Regions from separate parts of the Pseudoxanthomonas sp. F11 genome, predicted to be linked through region 2. Evidence: riboswitches for the same ligand, from Rfam matches in the RefSeq annotation. Region 2 holds a riboswitch; the other holds the start of a gene.
What was found. Region 2 has a riboswitch for cobalamin ahead of V8246_RS12065 (ribonucleoside-diphosphate reductase subunit alpha). Riboswitches for the same ligand answer to the same signal wherever they lie in the genome.
Positions count from the first base shown of each region.

Region 1: it holds a riboswitch for cobalamin, as region 2 does, so the genes downstream of both, btuB (TonB-dependent vitamin B12 receptor) here and V8246_RS12065 (ribonucleoside-diphosphate reductase subunit alpha) in region 2, are expected to answer to the same signal.

Region 1 covers NZ_JBANLZ010000002.1:226,214-233,659, forward strand. The annotation lists gene fabB (beta-ketoacyl-ACP synthase I) at 1-490, opposite strand, end outside; gene fabA (3-hydroxyacyl-[acyl-carrier-protein] dehydratase FabA) at 490-1,005, opposite strand; gene dinB (DNA polymerase IV) at 1,221-2,291, shown strand; gene V8246_RS06830 (hypothetical protein) at 2,414-2,890, shown strand; gene btuB (TonB-dependent vitamin B12 receptor) at 2,937-4,805, opposite strand; cobalamin riboswitch at 4,924-5,142, opposite strand; gene V8246_RS06840 (TfoX/Sxy family protein) at 5,345-5,713, opposite strand; gene V8246_RS06845 (GAF domain-containing protein) at 5,710-6,195, opposite strand; gene bioD (dethiobiotin synthase) at 6,315-6,983, shown strand; gene V8246_RS06855 (phasin family protein) at 7,106-7,446, opposite strand, start outside.
Region 2 covers NZ_JBANLZ010000003.1:327,866-335,311, reverse strand. The annotation lists gene V8246_RS12065 (ribonucleoside-diphosphate reductase subunit alpha) at 1-1,871, opposite strand, end outside; cobalamin riboswitch at 2,145-2,444, opposite strand; gene V8246_RS12060 (VOC family protein) at 2,589-3,953, opposite strand; gene V8246_RS12055 (sterol desaturase family protein) at 4,029-4,892, opposite strand; partial or broken gene V8246_RS12050 (hypothetical protein) at 4,944-5,195, opposite strand; gene V8246_RS12045 (hypothetical protein) at 5,313-5,837, opposite strand; gene ompR (two-component system response regulator OmpR) at 6,030-6,749, shown strand; gene V8246_RS12035 (ATP-binding protein) at 6,746-7,446, shown strand, end outside.

The sequences.
Region 1 (7,446 bases), on a different contig from region 2:
AGGTCGCGCAGGCGGCGGAGATCGAATAGCTCACGCCCTTGATCTTGAACGCGGTGGCCAGCGTGGCGGACACGGTCGAGCACATCGTGCGCGGGACCATGTACGGCCCGACCTTTCGGATGCCCCGGCTGCGCAGCAGATCGGCGGCTTCGATCTGCCATTCCGCCGAACCGCCACCGGAACCGGCGATCAGGCCGGTGCGCGGCTGGCTGACGAGCGCGTCGTCCAGGCCGGCATCGGCGATCGCATCGCGCAGCGCGATGTGCGCGAACGCGGCGGCATCGCCCATGAAGCGCTTCTGCTTGCGGTCGATCTGCGCTTCAAGGTCGATCTCCGGCGCGCCGCCCACTTGGCTGCGGAAGCCGAGTTCGGCGTACTGCGGGATATGGCGGATGCCCGAACGGCCTTCACGCAGCGCGGCCGACACGGTATCCGCATCGTTGCCCAGGCAGGAGGTGATGCCCAGTCCGGTGATGGCGACGCGACGCATCAGAAGCTCTCCGTCGAGGTAAACAGGCCCACGCGCAGGTCGCGTGCGGTGTAGATCTCGCGGCCGTCGACGAGCATGCGGCCGTCGGCCACGGCCAGCACCAGCTTGCGGTTGACCACGCGGCTGATGTCGATCTCGTAGCTGACGCGCTTGGCGGTGGGCAGCACCTGGCCGGTGAATTTCACTTCGCCGGAGCCGAGCGCGCGGCCGCGGCCCGGCGCGCCGATCCAGGTCAGGAAGAAGCCGGTCAGCTGCCACATCGCGTCCAGGCCCAGGCAGCCGGGCATCACCGGATCGCCGATGAAGTGGCACTGGAAGAACCACAGGTCCGGATGGATATCCAGTTCCGCACGCACCATGCCCTTGCCGTGCGCGCCACCGTCCTGGCGGATCTCGGTGATGCGGTCGAACATCAGCATCGGGTCGTTCGGGAGGCGGCCACTGTCGGGGCCGAACAGTTCGCCGCGCGCGCTGGCCAGCAGCTGTTCGCGGGAGAAGGAGGCGGGGGCGTTCATGGCGGGGTCCGTTCTGCGAAGCGCAAATAATGCACACATGTGCATACGCTTGTCTTGATGCAGATCAACGCGGGTTTTTCCATACGCCGGCGTACCATCGCCGCAACCCAATTGCGGCAAGGGTTTGGCGCAGCCTGCCCGCATTCTGCACGCGCATGCGCATCGGATCGGGAAGTCTCCATGCGATCGCGTACGGCGGCCGATATCATCGCGTGATGCGCAAGATCATCCACATCGACATGGACGCGTTCTACGCGTCGGTGGAGCAGCGCGACGATCCGTCGCTGCGCGGACGGCCGGTGGTGGTGGCCTGGCGCGGCGAGCGCTCGGTGGTGTGCGCGGCATCCTACGAAGCGCGCGTGTTCGGCGTGCGCTCGGCGATGCCGGCCGTGCGCGCGGAGCGGCTGTGTCCGCAGGCGGTGTTCGTGCCGCCGGACTTCGCACGCTACAAGGCGGTGTCGCGGCAGGTGCGCGAGATCTTCCTGCGTCATACCGACCTGGTCGAACCGCTGTCGCTGGACGAAGCCTATCTGGACGTCACCGCGCCGAAGTCCGACCTGCCGACGGCCACCGCCGTGGCCGAAACCATCCGCGCGCAGATCCGCGAAGAGACGCAGCTCACCGCATCGGCCGGCGTGGCGCCCAACAAGTTCCTGGCCAAGATCGCGTCGGACTGGCGCAAGCCCGATGGGCAGTTCGTGCTGCGGCCACACCAGGTGGAGGCCTTCCTCACGCCGCTGCCGGTGGAGCGCATTCCGGGCGTGGGCAAGGTGATGCAGGGCAAGTTGAATGCGGCCGGCATCCACACCGTAGGCGACCTGCGCATCTTCGACCAGCGCGATCTGGAGCAGCGCTTCGGCAGCTTCGGTGGCAGCCTGTACCGGCGCGCGCGCGGCATCGACGAGCGGCCTGTCGAACCCGACCAGCCGGTGCAGTCCATCTCCTCCGAAGACACCTTCGCGACCGACCTGCTGCTGTCCGAACTGGAACCGCATATCGTCCGCATCGCGGAGAAGGCCTGGCAGGCCACCCGCAAGACCGAGCGCGTGGGCCGCACGGTGGTGCTGAAGCTGAAGACCGCGCAGTTCCGCATCCTGACCCGCAGCTTCACGCCGGAAGCGCCGCCGGCCTCGGCACAGGAGTTCGTCGATATCGCGCTGGCCCTGCGCGAACGCGTGGACCTGCCGGCCTCGACGCGCTACCGGCTGGTCGGCGTGGGGCTGTCCGGCTTCCGTGATCGCGACGAGGTCGCCACCCAGCCAGGGCTGTTCGACACCGTCGTTTGACGGCGGTCACGAGGCCGTTGTGCACGTGGCCGCTGCCCGTTGGCACTCGCTGCGCACGCCTGCCAGCGCGTCCTGCGCTTCGGCGATAGTCTCGGCGTCGTCAACCCGAGGGGAGGCAGACGATGGATACGATTCGACAGGGTGCGGCGGCCGAGCTGTGGCAGTCGCTGGTGCGCGAGGCCTGCACGCGCTGCGGACAGTCGCTGGACGAAGCGCAGGAGAGCTATCTGGTGTTCGTGCTGCTGCGGCACCAGCGCGACGGACACCTGCTGGCGCGTACGCAGGCGCTGGAATGGCTGGAGGCGCAGCTGCGCGTCGGCAGCGCCCGCAGCGAGGCCTTGCGCGACGTCGGCGATCGCTGCCTGCTGATCGCAGGCCTGTTTCCTGCCTTGGCGCAGCGGCGCCGCGTCAGCGTGGAGTACTTCATCGACCTGGGGCGCGGCGCCTATCAGGGCGTGGCCGACAGCGGGCGCAGCGCTTATGCGGACCTGTTCGCGCAACTGGCATCCACCTATCACCAGCTCGTGCACACGCTGCGGGCGGTACGCGGCGAGCCTGTCGTTTCACTGGGCACGCATCGGCACGGCATGCTGCATTGAGGCGATGCGCCGGTGACCCGCGGCACGCGGGCCACCGGCATCCATGTCAGTCGCGCGGCTGGTAGCGCAGGCTCAGGCCGTAGGTGCGACCGGCCTGGTTGTACCAGGCGACGGTTTCGTAGTCGCGGTCGAACACGTTGCCCACCTTCGCCTGCAGCGTCCAGGCCGGCGCGATGGCGTACTCCAGGCGCAGGTCCAGCGTGCTGTAGCCGCCCAGTCGGTCGGTGTTGGCCAGGTTGTCGTAGCGCTCGCCCGCGGCGTTGAACGTCAGGCCGGTGCGGATGTCGCCGAACGCGCGGTCCACGTCGATGCGCGCGGTGTTGCGCGGACGACGGGCCAGCAGGTTGTCGTGGTTGGGGCCGGCCGAACGGTTGCGCGGATCGGTGTGGCTCAGCTGGGTGGCGATGTCGAAGCCGGCCAGCGTGAAGTCGACGGTGAGCTCCGCACCGCGGATGCGCGCTTCGTCGATGTTGTTGGGCAGGAAGATCTGGGAATCGTAGGAGATCAGCTGGTCCACCTTGTTCTGGTAGACGTTGAACGTCCAGTTCCACGTATCCGCGTACTGCGCGATGCCCAGGTTGACGCTCTCGGATTCTTCCGGCTTCAGGTACGGATTGCCGAAGCCGGGGTAGTACAGGTCGTTGAAGCTCGGTGCCTTGAAGCCGGTGGCCGCGCTGGCGGTCAGCTTCAGCCCATTGCCGAAGCCGTAGCCGTAGCCGAGGCTGCCTGTGGTGTGGTTGCCGAACTGTTCGTTGTCGTCGTTGCGCACGCTGGCCTGCAGCTGATGCGCGCCGAAACGGCCCTGGTACTCGACGAAGCCGGCCAGGTTGTCGCGCCGGGTGATGGCGAACAGGGTGGTGCTTTCCACCCGATCGTCCTGCCAGTCGATGCCCGCAGTCAGCAGCTGGTTCGCGGCCACGGTGAAGTCGCCCTGCGCCGAGGCCACGTAGCGGCGCGTCTGGAAATAGCCGGACTGCACGTCGTCGTGGAAGTCGTCGGACTTGTCGTCGTTGCGACCCAGGCTCAGCAGCAGGTTGATCTTGTCGCTGGGCGTATAACGCAACTTGGTGCCCAGCACCTGCTGCACGGTCTCGGAGCGGTTGGTGTAGCTGCCATCGAACTCGCTCTTGCCCTCGGCGCGCAGCGCGTTGGCTTCCAGTGCCAGCGTATCGGTGAAGGAATAGCCGCCGCGCAGGGTGGCCGAGGTGTTGCGGTAGCCGTCGCGGTCGGGCTCGTCGGTGAAACAGCCGGCGCCGTCGAACGGGTTCGCGGGATCGCCGCCGGTGCCGCGACAGGCGTTGAATCCGTCGGTGCGCGTGTACGCCACATCGGCGCCGAACCAGCCGCGCCCGATGCCGCCGCCGATGCCGGCACTGGCTTCGCGGGTACTGTCGCTGCCCACGCCGATGCGGACGTTCGGACGCACCTTGCCGGTGTTGCGGCGGGTGAACACCTGGATCACGCCGCCGATGGCCTCGGAGCCCCACAGACTCGAGCGCGGGCCGCGTACGATCTCGACGCGGTCGATCTGGTCGATCGGCAGGTCCTGCAAGGCGGGCAGCCCGGCGGTCGCCGAGCCCATGCGCACGCCGTCCACCAGCACCAGCACGTGATCGGATTCGGCGCCGCGCAGGTTGAGCGTGGTGATCTTGCCGGCGCCGCCCTGGTTGGCGATCGAGATGCCGGCGCGGCCCTGCAGCAGTTCGCCCAGCGAACGCGCCTGACTGCGCTGGATCGCGTCGCGGCCGATCACCTGCGCGGGCACCAGGCTGTCTTCGACGGCGACTTCGGTACGCGTGCCGGAGACGACGATTTCATCGAGGTCGGTGGCGTCCTGCGCCTGCGCCGCGAACGGCAGCGCCATCGCGACCGCGAAGGCCAGCAGGGAAGGGGAGGAAAAGGTACGGCTCTGCATCGGAACTGCTCCATCGCGCGCCCCGCGCGCATTGTTCGGCGTGGAGTCGCGATGGAAAGGCATGCGGAGCGGACAGCGCAGGCGAAGCGGCGCGGCACGCCGCGACGCCCTCCGCATCGCAACCAGTGGACTTCCAGGCCGGTCTCCGGGCTTGCGAACGAGTGCAGGGCACTCCGCCGGGGCGCCTTCCCATGCGTCGTGGACGCACAGTGGCCGATGCCGCGGCTTTCTTCGCCTACCGTTGCGGGGGCAGCGCCGGCATGCCGCCTGCGCGGGTCACCGGCTTCCCGTTTCAACCCGGCACGAGGCACGGGTCACCTGAAAGCGCGCGCAGTATACGGGAAGCGCGTGCCCATCGTGCTCAAGGGGCATTTCCTGGCAGGAAATCCATTGTAGGAGCGGGCCATGCCCGCGATGCTTTTGCCCGGAATGTCCCGTTGCAGAAGCAGGCCGGCTCGCGATGTTTCTCCGCCGGGTGCTGCGCGAAAGGCATCGCGCCCATGGGGCGCTGCTACAAAGGTTCGCGATGCTTGCCGGCGTCAGTCGTCGCCGCGCGAGTCGAACAGGTTCAGCGAAGGACCCGTGTCTTCTTCCTGCTCGGTATGGGTGGTGGTCACCGGCCCTGCGGCGGGACGGCCCCGCGGGGGCGGCAGTAGCGCGGCGGCGGCATCGTAGGCCACCAGCAGTTCGCCACGACGGGCCTCCGGCAACTGCTGCCAGTGGCAGTCCAGCAGGGCGCCTTCCAGCGCATAGAGCAGATTGAGGCTGGGGCGGAACCCGGCGCGCTTGACCCGGATGAAGGCCTCCACCGCGCCTACCGACTCCAGATCCTCCTGCGTGCGCAGGCCGACCTGGCGGAGCCAGGCGGCGGATTTGGGGCCGATGTTGCGCAGCTTGGTGCCTGTCATGTCAACGAATCCAGAAAAATGGCGGCGATGCGTTCCATGCCCGCCTGGTCGTCCGCATCGAAGCGCGCCAGGCGGGGGCTGTCCAGGTCGAGCACACCGACGAGTTCGCCCCCTTTCACCAGCGGGACCACCAGTTCCGAGCGCGAGGCGGAATCGCAGGCGATGTGGCCCGGGAAGGCGTCCACGTCGTCCACGCGCTGGGTTTGGCGGGTGCGTGCGGCGGCTCCGCAGACCCCCTTGTCCAACGGGATCCGCACGCAGGCTGGTAAGCCTTGGAACGGACCGACCACCAATTCCCGGCCATCGAAGAAGTAGAAGCCCACCCAGTTGAAGTCGGGCAGGGCGTGGTAGATCAGCGCGGCGAGGTTGGCGGCGTTGGCGATCCGGTCCGGTTCACCGGCCAACAGGGCGCGGGCCTGGTCGGCGAGCTGCGCGTATTGTTCCGGCTTGCTGCCGGTGAGCGTCTGGGAGGCGAATGACATGGGCCCGATTCTACCCCGCGGGTCCGGTGGCGGCCGGATTATCATCGTCGCCATGAACCGGCATGCCCAACAACGATGATGGCCTTACCGAGTGGCGCTCTTGCGCCTGCAGGACCGTGATGGACCGCGTGTTCATCACCGGCACCGATACCGGCGTGGGCAAGACCGTCGCGAGCGCGGCGCTGCTGCATGCGTTCCGCGCACGCGGCCTGCGTGCGGTGGGCATGAAGCCCGTCGCCAGCGGCTGCGAACCGACGCCTGAGGGCTGGCGCAACGAGGATGCGTTGGCCCTGCAGGCGGCCAGCGATCCGCGGCCGCCCTACGATGACGTCAACCCTTACGCGCTGCCCGCACCGCTGGCGCCGGAGATCGCCGCGCGCGATGCCGGCGTGGACGTGCAACTGGGCGTGCTGGTGTCCGCGTTCGAGCGCCTGCATCCGCTGGCCGACATGGTGCTGGTGGAAGGCGTCGGCGGCTGGGCCGCCCCGCTGACCGCCACCCTCGACCAGCGCCACCTCGTGCAGGAACTGCGTCTGCCGGTGGTGCTGGTGGTGGGCATGCGCCTGGGCTGCATCAACCATGCGCGGCTCAGCGCGCGCGCCATCCAGGACGACGGCGCGCGGCTGGTGGGCTGGATCGCCAACGAAGTCGACCCGGACATGGCGCGCCGCGACGAGAACTTCGCCCTGCTGTCGGCGCGCATGCCGGTGCCGTGCTGGGGACGGTTGCCGCATGCGCCGGGCATCGACGCCGGACAACTCAGCCGGCACATCGCGATTCCCTTGTAGCAGGGCCTGAAGCCTTCCTGCAGGAAAACTGCGCGCAATAAAAAACCCGGCAGCGTGGGGGCTGCCGGGTCGGGTTTGCGCGGAGGGAGGGGAGGGCCGCGCAATGACCGGTTGAAGCGGTCTTACTTGGCCTTCGCGGCCTTGGTCGCCTTGGCCACCGAGGCCTGGACGCTGTCGGTCGCGCTCTCGAACTGGCTCTTCACCAGCTGGCCGAAGGCTTCGCCGGTCTTCAGGCTCAGGCCGAACACTTCCTGGCTGGCGGCGACCACGCGCTCGGCGTTGTCCTTGGCCACCTGCAGGCCCTTCGGCCACAGGTTCTTGTAACCGTCCAGGTCGCGGGTCTCGGCCAGCTCGCCGAAGAAGGCGGTGGTGGCGTCGATGTTCTTCTCGAACGTCTTCAGCTGCACGCCGAACACGGTCTCGGCGCTTTCCAGGGCCAGGCGGTTGGCGCGCGAGGCGGCCG
Region 2 (7,446 bases):
GTCTCGCGCTTGAACAGATTGGACACCTGCGGCTCCACGCACTCGTAGCAGCCGGCGATGGAGGCGATCGTCGCCGTGGGCGCGATGGCGATCAGCAGCGAGTTGCGCAGGCCGTGCTCCTTGATGCGCGTGCGCAGCGCGTCCCAGCGCTCGGCGTTCTCCGGCGTGATGTTCCAGGCATCGAACTGCAGTTCGCCGTTAGCGGCGCGGGTGTCGGCGAAGGACGGGTGCCGGCCGCGTTCCTGCGCCAGTTCCACTGAGGTTTCCAGCGCATGGAAGTAGATGGTCTCGGCGATCTTCGCCGACAGCGCGCGCGCCTCGGCGCTGTCGAACGGCAGGCGCAGCTTGAAGAACACGTCCTGCAGGCCCATGCAGCCCAGGCCGACCGGACGCCAGCGCAGGTTGCCGCGGCGGGCGGTTTCGATCGGATAGAAGTTCAGGTCGATCACGCGGTCCAGCTGGCGTACGGCCAGGCGGACGGTTTCGGCGAGCTTGTCGAAATCGAAGTAACCGTCCTCGTCGAAATGACGGGCCAGGTTGATCGAGCCCAGGTTGCACACCGCCGTTTCCTCGGCCGAGGTGACCTCGAGGATCTCGGTGCACAGGTTGGACAGGTGGATGACATTGCCCGCGCGCAGCGTCTGGTTGCTGGCCGCGTTGCACTTGTCCTTGAACGTCATCCAGCCGTTGCCGGTCTCGGCCAGCGTGCGCATCATCCGGCCGTACAGCTTGCGGGCCGGGATGGTCTTGACGGCCTTGCCCTGTAGCTCGGCCTGCGTGTACGCCAGCTCGAATGCGGCACCGTACAGGTCGGTCAGTTCCGGCACCACGCGCGGATCGAACAGCGACCACTCCTGGTCGGCTTCGACGCGCTTCATGAACAGGTCCGGCACCCAGTTGGCCAGGTTGAGGTTGTGCGTGCGGCGCGCCTCGTCGCCGGTGTTGTCGCGCAGCTCCAGGAAGTCCTCGATGTCGGCGTGCCAGGTTTCCAGGTACACGCAGGCCGCGCCCTTGCGCTTGCCGCCCTGGTTGACCGCCGCGACCGAGGAATCCAGCGTCTTCAGCCACGGCACGATGCCGTTGCTGTGGCCGTTGGTGGACTTGATCAGCGAGCCGCGCGAACGCACGCGGGTGTAGCTCACGCCGATGCCGCCGCTGAACTTGCTCAGCTGGGCGATGTCGCCGTACCGGGCGTAGATGGATTCCAGCGTGTCCTGCGGCGAATCCAGCAGGAAGCACGAGGACAGCTGCTCGTGCGTGGTGCCGCTGTTGAACAGCGTCGGCGAGCTGGGCAGGTAGTCCAGATTGCCCATGCGGCGGTACAGCGCCAGCGCTTCCGGCACGTCCTCGCTCAGTGCGCAGGCGATGCGCAGGAAGAACTGCTGCGGCGTCTCGATCACCTTGCGCGTGTGCGGATGGCGCAGCAGGTAGCGGTCGTACAGCGTGCGAAGGCCGAAGTAGTCGAAGTGCAGGTCGAGCGAGGCGTCCAGTGCGCCGTTGAGCTTGCGTGCGTTGGTCTGCACGAAGTTCAGCAGGCGGTCGTTGATCAGGCCGACCTCGTGGCCGCGGGTGACCGACTGCGAGAATGCGTGGATCTCCTGGCCAGTGACTTCCTTGGTGATGTAGGCGGCCAGCAGGCGCGCGGCCAGGCGGCTGTACTCGGGTTCTTCACCGGTCAGCAGCGCGGCGGTGCGGATCGACAGTTCGTCCAGTTCGCGCGTGCTGGCGCCGTCGTACAGGCCGGAGATGGTGCGGGTGGCCACGCGCATCGGGTCGATGGCGTGCAGGCCTTCGCAGTTGCGCTGCACTGCGCGCACGATCTTGTTGAGGTCCACCGGCTCGCGGCTGCCGTTGCGCTTGGTGACGCTCATCGCGGTGGCGGTGGGCGGGGGGGTCAGCGAGAACGCGTCTTTCTGGGACGGAGCGGTGCCGGCGTCGGCGACGGCGCTGTCGATCTGGGTCACGAGAATCCTCCATGCGTGGTGCACGCGGCGGCCCGTCCCTCGCGGGGCTGCGCAAGGCCGGATGGAGGTCAACAGTGGGGAAGCGGCGTCGCAGGGGCTAAGACGCGCGCACGGACGACCGGCGGCCCCTGCTTCGCCAGCCCTCTCCCCCCGGAGATTCCGCGGCCGGCACCGCGCGGTGTGCATCGCGCGGCTGTCGGCAGGTCTTCGGACTCATGGGCTTGGAGGCGAGGAGTGAGGGAAGAGAAGTGAGGCGTGAGCGAAGGCGGTGCCTTGGCTCTGCTCACTACTCACTTCTCCACACTCACTCCTGCTCCACCTACACCCGCCGCTTCCCAAGGCATGGCGCCTCAGTGCTGGTGGCGGGTTCGTTCCCAATTACCGCTGCGGGGCAGTGCCGGAGTGGCGCGAACGCGTCACCGGCTTCCCGTTTTAATCCCGTGGCTTGCGACCACCGGAACCGACGGGCACAACATAGTGGGGCAAGCAGGAGGCGTCAACACCAAATGTTGTGTGGAACAGTCGGTGTCGACGCGATGCGGGTTTCACGGCGTCGTGCCCGAAAAGTGAGCGGAGAGAAGTGAGGAGTGAGCGAAAGCTCTTCCTCACGCCTCACTCCTGCCGTCAACCGCGCAGCGCCGCGATCGACGCGTCCTGCGCCTGTTGGTAAAGCGCGAACGGGTCGTGGATCTTCGCGCCGAGGGCGGCCTCGAATGCGTCCTGGTTGGCATGCGCGTCGTAGGCGCGCTGCTCGCCGCCGCCCAGGTTGGACTGGAAGATGCCCGCGGCGCTGACCGGCAGGAAGTCCTCATAGACGATGGGGTCCACGACGGCGTAGCCGGCGTCGACCATCGCATCCGGCGTCATCGCCGCGCGCTCGGCCGCAGACAACGCCGCGCCGCCGTCGGACAGGCGGTAGCGGAAGTAGCCCAGCCCTTCGCGGCGCAGCGTGGTCTCGTCATCCGGGAATTCCGCGAACGCCGCCGCCAGCCGCTGCGGATAGTCGGCCGACGTATTGCCGGCACCCCCGACTTGGCGCACCTGCGCGAGCAGGCGGTCATAGAGTTCGCGCCCGGCCGGCGTCAGCGCCAGGCCGCGCTGCTCGATCTCGCCGAAGCGCGCGCTGTGGCTGCCGGGCACCAGCGTGCCGGTGGCGTCGGGGAAGGCGACTTCCTCTTCCAGCGCCTTGAAGCTGGTCTGGCGCAGCAGGATGGGCACGGCGCGGCGCGGCGGGCCCTCGATCAGCGCCTTGGCCTGGAGGCCGCGTTCGAGCATCGCGGCCTGCGCGGCGTCGATGTCCAGCGTGCGCGGGGTGAGGTGATTGATGTGCGGGCCGCGGAAGCTGACCACGTCGGCCACCAGGCGGTGCAGGCCGTGCAGCGCGCGATAGGTCTCCAGCGTGACGGTCGCATCGCCGTGCCAGCGGAAGGTTTCCAGCACTTCGGCGACGAAGCGCTGCGCATCGGTCTCGCCCAGTCCGCCGTCGCGTTCGGCCTGCGCCAGCAGCGCGCGCGCGTCGGCGGTGAAGATGTCGCGCTTGGCCAGGATCGCCTCGGCCTTGGCACGCAGCGCGGCATCGGCGATCAGCTCCAGCCGCAGCAGCGAGGTGAAGATGCGGAACGGATTCGCCGCCAGCGCCTCTTCGGTCAGCGGCCGGAACGCAGTCGCATGCACCGGCACGCCGGCCACCGTCAGGTCGTAGTAGCCCACCGGGTGCATGCCCATCACCGCGAATACGCGGCCCAGCATCGCCAGTTCGGCCGGCGTGCCCACGCGGATCGCGCCATGGCGCTCCAGGTCCAGGCGCTCGGTCTCGCCGGTACGCTGCAGGCGCTCGGCCAGGGCGGCGTCGCGCTGCAGCGTCGCGTTGTTGATGTCGCCGACCAGCGTGATCAGGTCGCCGTACAGCGGCACCTCGGCGCGGTACATGTCGGACATGGCCTGGGCGAACAGGCCGCGGATGCGGTCGGGGGAAACGAAGGCGGTCATGGGGCTCGGCGGGCGGGCGGCGTGGGGGCCGCGGGGGGCGCGTATTGTCGCCGGCCGCGAGGGCCCGGGCCACTCTCAGCGGCCCGGGCGGTCTCCGTCCGCGCCGCCGGGGACATACCCGGGCGGGCCGAACAGGGTCATCCCCACCTGCCGCAGGCCATGCGCGCGGCGCAGGTCGCGCCCCAGCTTCACCCAGGCGTGGAAGGCGATGGTCACCGGGTTGTAGCTGTGGAGCGGATCCACCAGCCCGTAGCGGATCGGCACGTCCGGGCGTTCGTCGCGACAGGTACCGAACAGGCGGTCGAACACGATCAGCACGCCGCCGTAGTTGCAGTCCAGATACTCCGGATTGCTGGCGTGGTGCACGCGGTGGTGCGCCGGCGTGTTGAACACGAACTCGACGGGGCGCGGCAGTCGCGGCACCAATTCCGTGTGCAGCCAGTACTGGTACAGCAGGTTCAGCGCCAGCGCGCCGACCACATAAGGCACCGGGAAGCCCAGCCACACCAGCGGACCGAAGAACACCGCCGCACCGGTGAGCTTGCCGGTCCAGCCCAGCCGGTACGCGGTGGACAGGTTGTACTGCGTGGCCGAGTGGTGGACCGAGTGGTTCAGCCAGAACCAGCGCACGCGATGATCGGCACGGTGCATCCAGTAGTAGCAGAACTCCTGGCCGACGAAGAGCGCCAGCCAGTGCCAGGGACGGTCCATCGCGATCGTGGTCAGGCGGAGCTCCCAGATCGCGAACAGCAGCACGCCCACTACGCCGCCCTGGATCAGCACGCCCAGCAGCGCACGGCCGGCGGCGTCACCGAGCGAGGCCCAGTAGCCCTTCCAGTCGTAGCGGACGCCGCGTCGCATCAGCCAGGCGGCCTCCACGGTGGCGACGGCGACCAGCACCAGCAGAGACAGGCCGGCGAACAGGCGGAAGCCGTCCATTCTGCCGCCTCAGCGCGACCGGCGCGCGGCCATCTTCTGGCCGGCCGCACGCATTTCATCGGGCGACAGCTTGCCGTCGCCGTCGGCGTCCAGGGTGTCGAAACGCTTGGCGAGGCGCGGCAGTTTCGCGTCGGCCTCGGCTTTGTCGATCAGGCCATCGCCATTGGTGTCGGCGGCCTTCAGGCGTTCCTGCAGCGTGGCCTTCTGTTCGTCGGTCAGGGTGCGCTGCTGGGCATGGGCGGGCGCCACCAGTGCGCATACGGACAGGGCGGTGGCGAGGGGAAGCAGGATGGATCGGGACATCGGTAATCTCCGGGTGAGGGAAGGAACAGGTGCAGGCGCGGCGGGTCGGGAATGCGTCCTTGCGGCAGGGGAGGTGCCAGGCCGCCGCGCCTGCGGGAAAGGGGTGCAGCCGGTCGGTCAGTGGCCGCGCGGACAGGCGATGGCGTCACCGGCGGCATTGGTGCAGCTGCGCGTATGCACCAGCGTGCCGTCCGAGACGGTCGTACTGCCGGTGTAGCTATTGCCGTTCGCGCCGGTGGCGGTGGTGCTGCGTGCGCCGGTCACGTTGCCGTCCGCGTCGCGGCTGATGCCGCCGTTGGTGCTGGCGGTCCCGCCGTTCGGTCCGTTGGCGTACGCGCTGCCCTGGCGGCCGGCACTGCCGTCGGCGTTGCGGTAGGCGCTGCGGTCGTAACCGGCATTGCCGCCGTTGGCACCGCTGAGGCTGCCGCTGCGCGCGGCGCTCGCATTGCCCTGGCCATCGGCCTGCCAGCCTCGTTGGCGCTGGCTGTCGAAGCGGGCATTGCTGCGCTCGACGGCGACGCTGCCGCCCTGGGCGGTGCGCTGCACGGCGCGGCTGCGTTCGCGGGCTTCGGCCTGGTCGGCGATCAGGGTGGTGGCGCACAGGGCGAAAGCGGTGGCGATCAGCAACGGGGTCTTGCTCATGGCGGAATCCTCATCGGGGTGGGGGTGGCCGCACGGGGAAGCGGCGGCAGGGCCAAGGTAGGGCGGGCAACGGCGGCAGGTGTGTCGCGGTTGACAGCAGATGTGTCTGCCGCCCGCGCCGGAAACATCTGCTTACAAACCGGCCGGAAACGGGGTTTGCCGGGTGTCGCGGCGGCGGGCGATAGTGGCCGCATGGACGAGACCCTGCCCCGCGTGCTGCTGGTGGACGACGACGTGCGGTTGCGCGAGCTGCTGCAGCGATACCTGCAATCGCAGGGCTTCGAGGTACGCGGCGTGGGCGATGCCGCGCAGATGCGGCAGTCGCTGGATCGCGGCCACTTCGACCTGATCGTGCTGGATCTGATGCTGCCCGGCGAGAACGGCCTGGAGATATGCCGCCGCCTGCGCGGACAGGGCGACGCCACGCCCATCGTCATGCTGACGGCGAAGGGCGACGAGATCGACCGCATCGTCGGACTGGAGATCGGCGCCGACGACTACGTGCCCAAGCCGGTGAATCCGCGCGAGCTGCTGGCGCGCATCCGTTCGGTGCTGCGGCGCACGCGCCCCGCGCCCGGTGCGCCGCAGGCCGACGGCGGTGAGGTGGTGTTCGGGCCTTTCACGCTCGACCTGGGTCGGCGCGAGCTCACCCGCGACGGCGCGCTGCTGCGGCTGACCAGCGGCGAATTCGCGGTGCTGTCGGTGTTGTTGCGGCATCCACGCCAGCCGCTCAGCCGCGACCGCCTGATGAGTCTGGCGCGCGGCCGCGAGCACGAGGCCTTCGAGCGCAGCATGGACGTCACCATCGCGCGCCTGCGCCGCCTGCTGGAGGACGATCCGCGCCAGCCGCGCCTGATCCAGACGGTCTGGGGCGTGGGTTACGTGTTCGTCCCGCCTGAGGCCGCGCCATGAGGGCGCCATTGCCGCGCAGCGTGTTCGGCCAGCTGGCGCTGGTCATCGCCCTGGTGTTGGTGGGCGCGGGCGTACTGGCGGTCCTGCTTGGGCGCGAACTCGCCACGCGGCCGGCGGCCGAACAGCTGCTGCGCGCGATGCAGGGCTTTGCCGAAGTGGTCGAAGCGCTCGATCAGCACCAGCCGCATGCACGCACGGTCGCGCAGCTGCGGGATGCCGGGCTGGAAGTGCGCAGCACGCCGCCCGCCGACGCCCGGCCGCGCTTCGCCCCGTTGTTGCGCGAACTGCGTGAACGGGCGGCAGGCACGCTGGGCTCCGGGCGCGAACTGCGGATGGAGGCCGGCCGCGGGCTGCGGGTGATCTGGCTGAAACCCGCCACGCGCGAACCGCTGTGGGTGTCGTTCGCCTACGACCGCCCGGGGAACGGCATGCGCCGCTTCTCGGTGTTCATGCTGATCGGGTGCGTGGCGCTGGTCTGGCTGGCCGCCGCGTACTTCGCGCGCCGGCTGGTGCAGCCGTTGCGCCAGCTCGCAGCCGCGGCGCCGGCCATCGTGCGCGGCGACGCCCCGCCGATCGTCCCGGCGCGCGCGCCGCGCGAAGTCGCTGGCCTGGCACAGGCGCTGGGCGAAGCAAGCCGCGACGTGCGCGCGGCGGCGGAAGAACGTGCGCTGCTGCTCGCCGGTATCTCGCACGACCT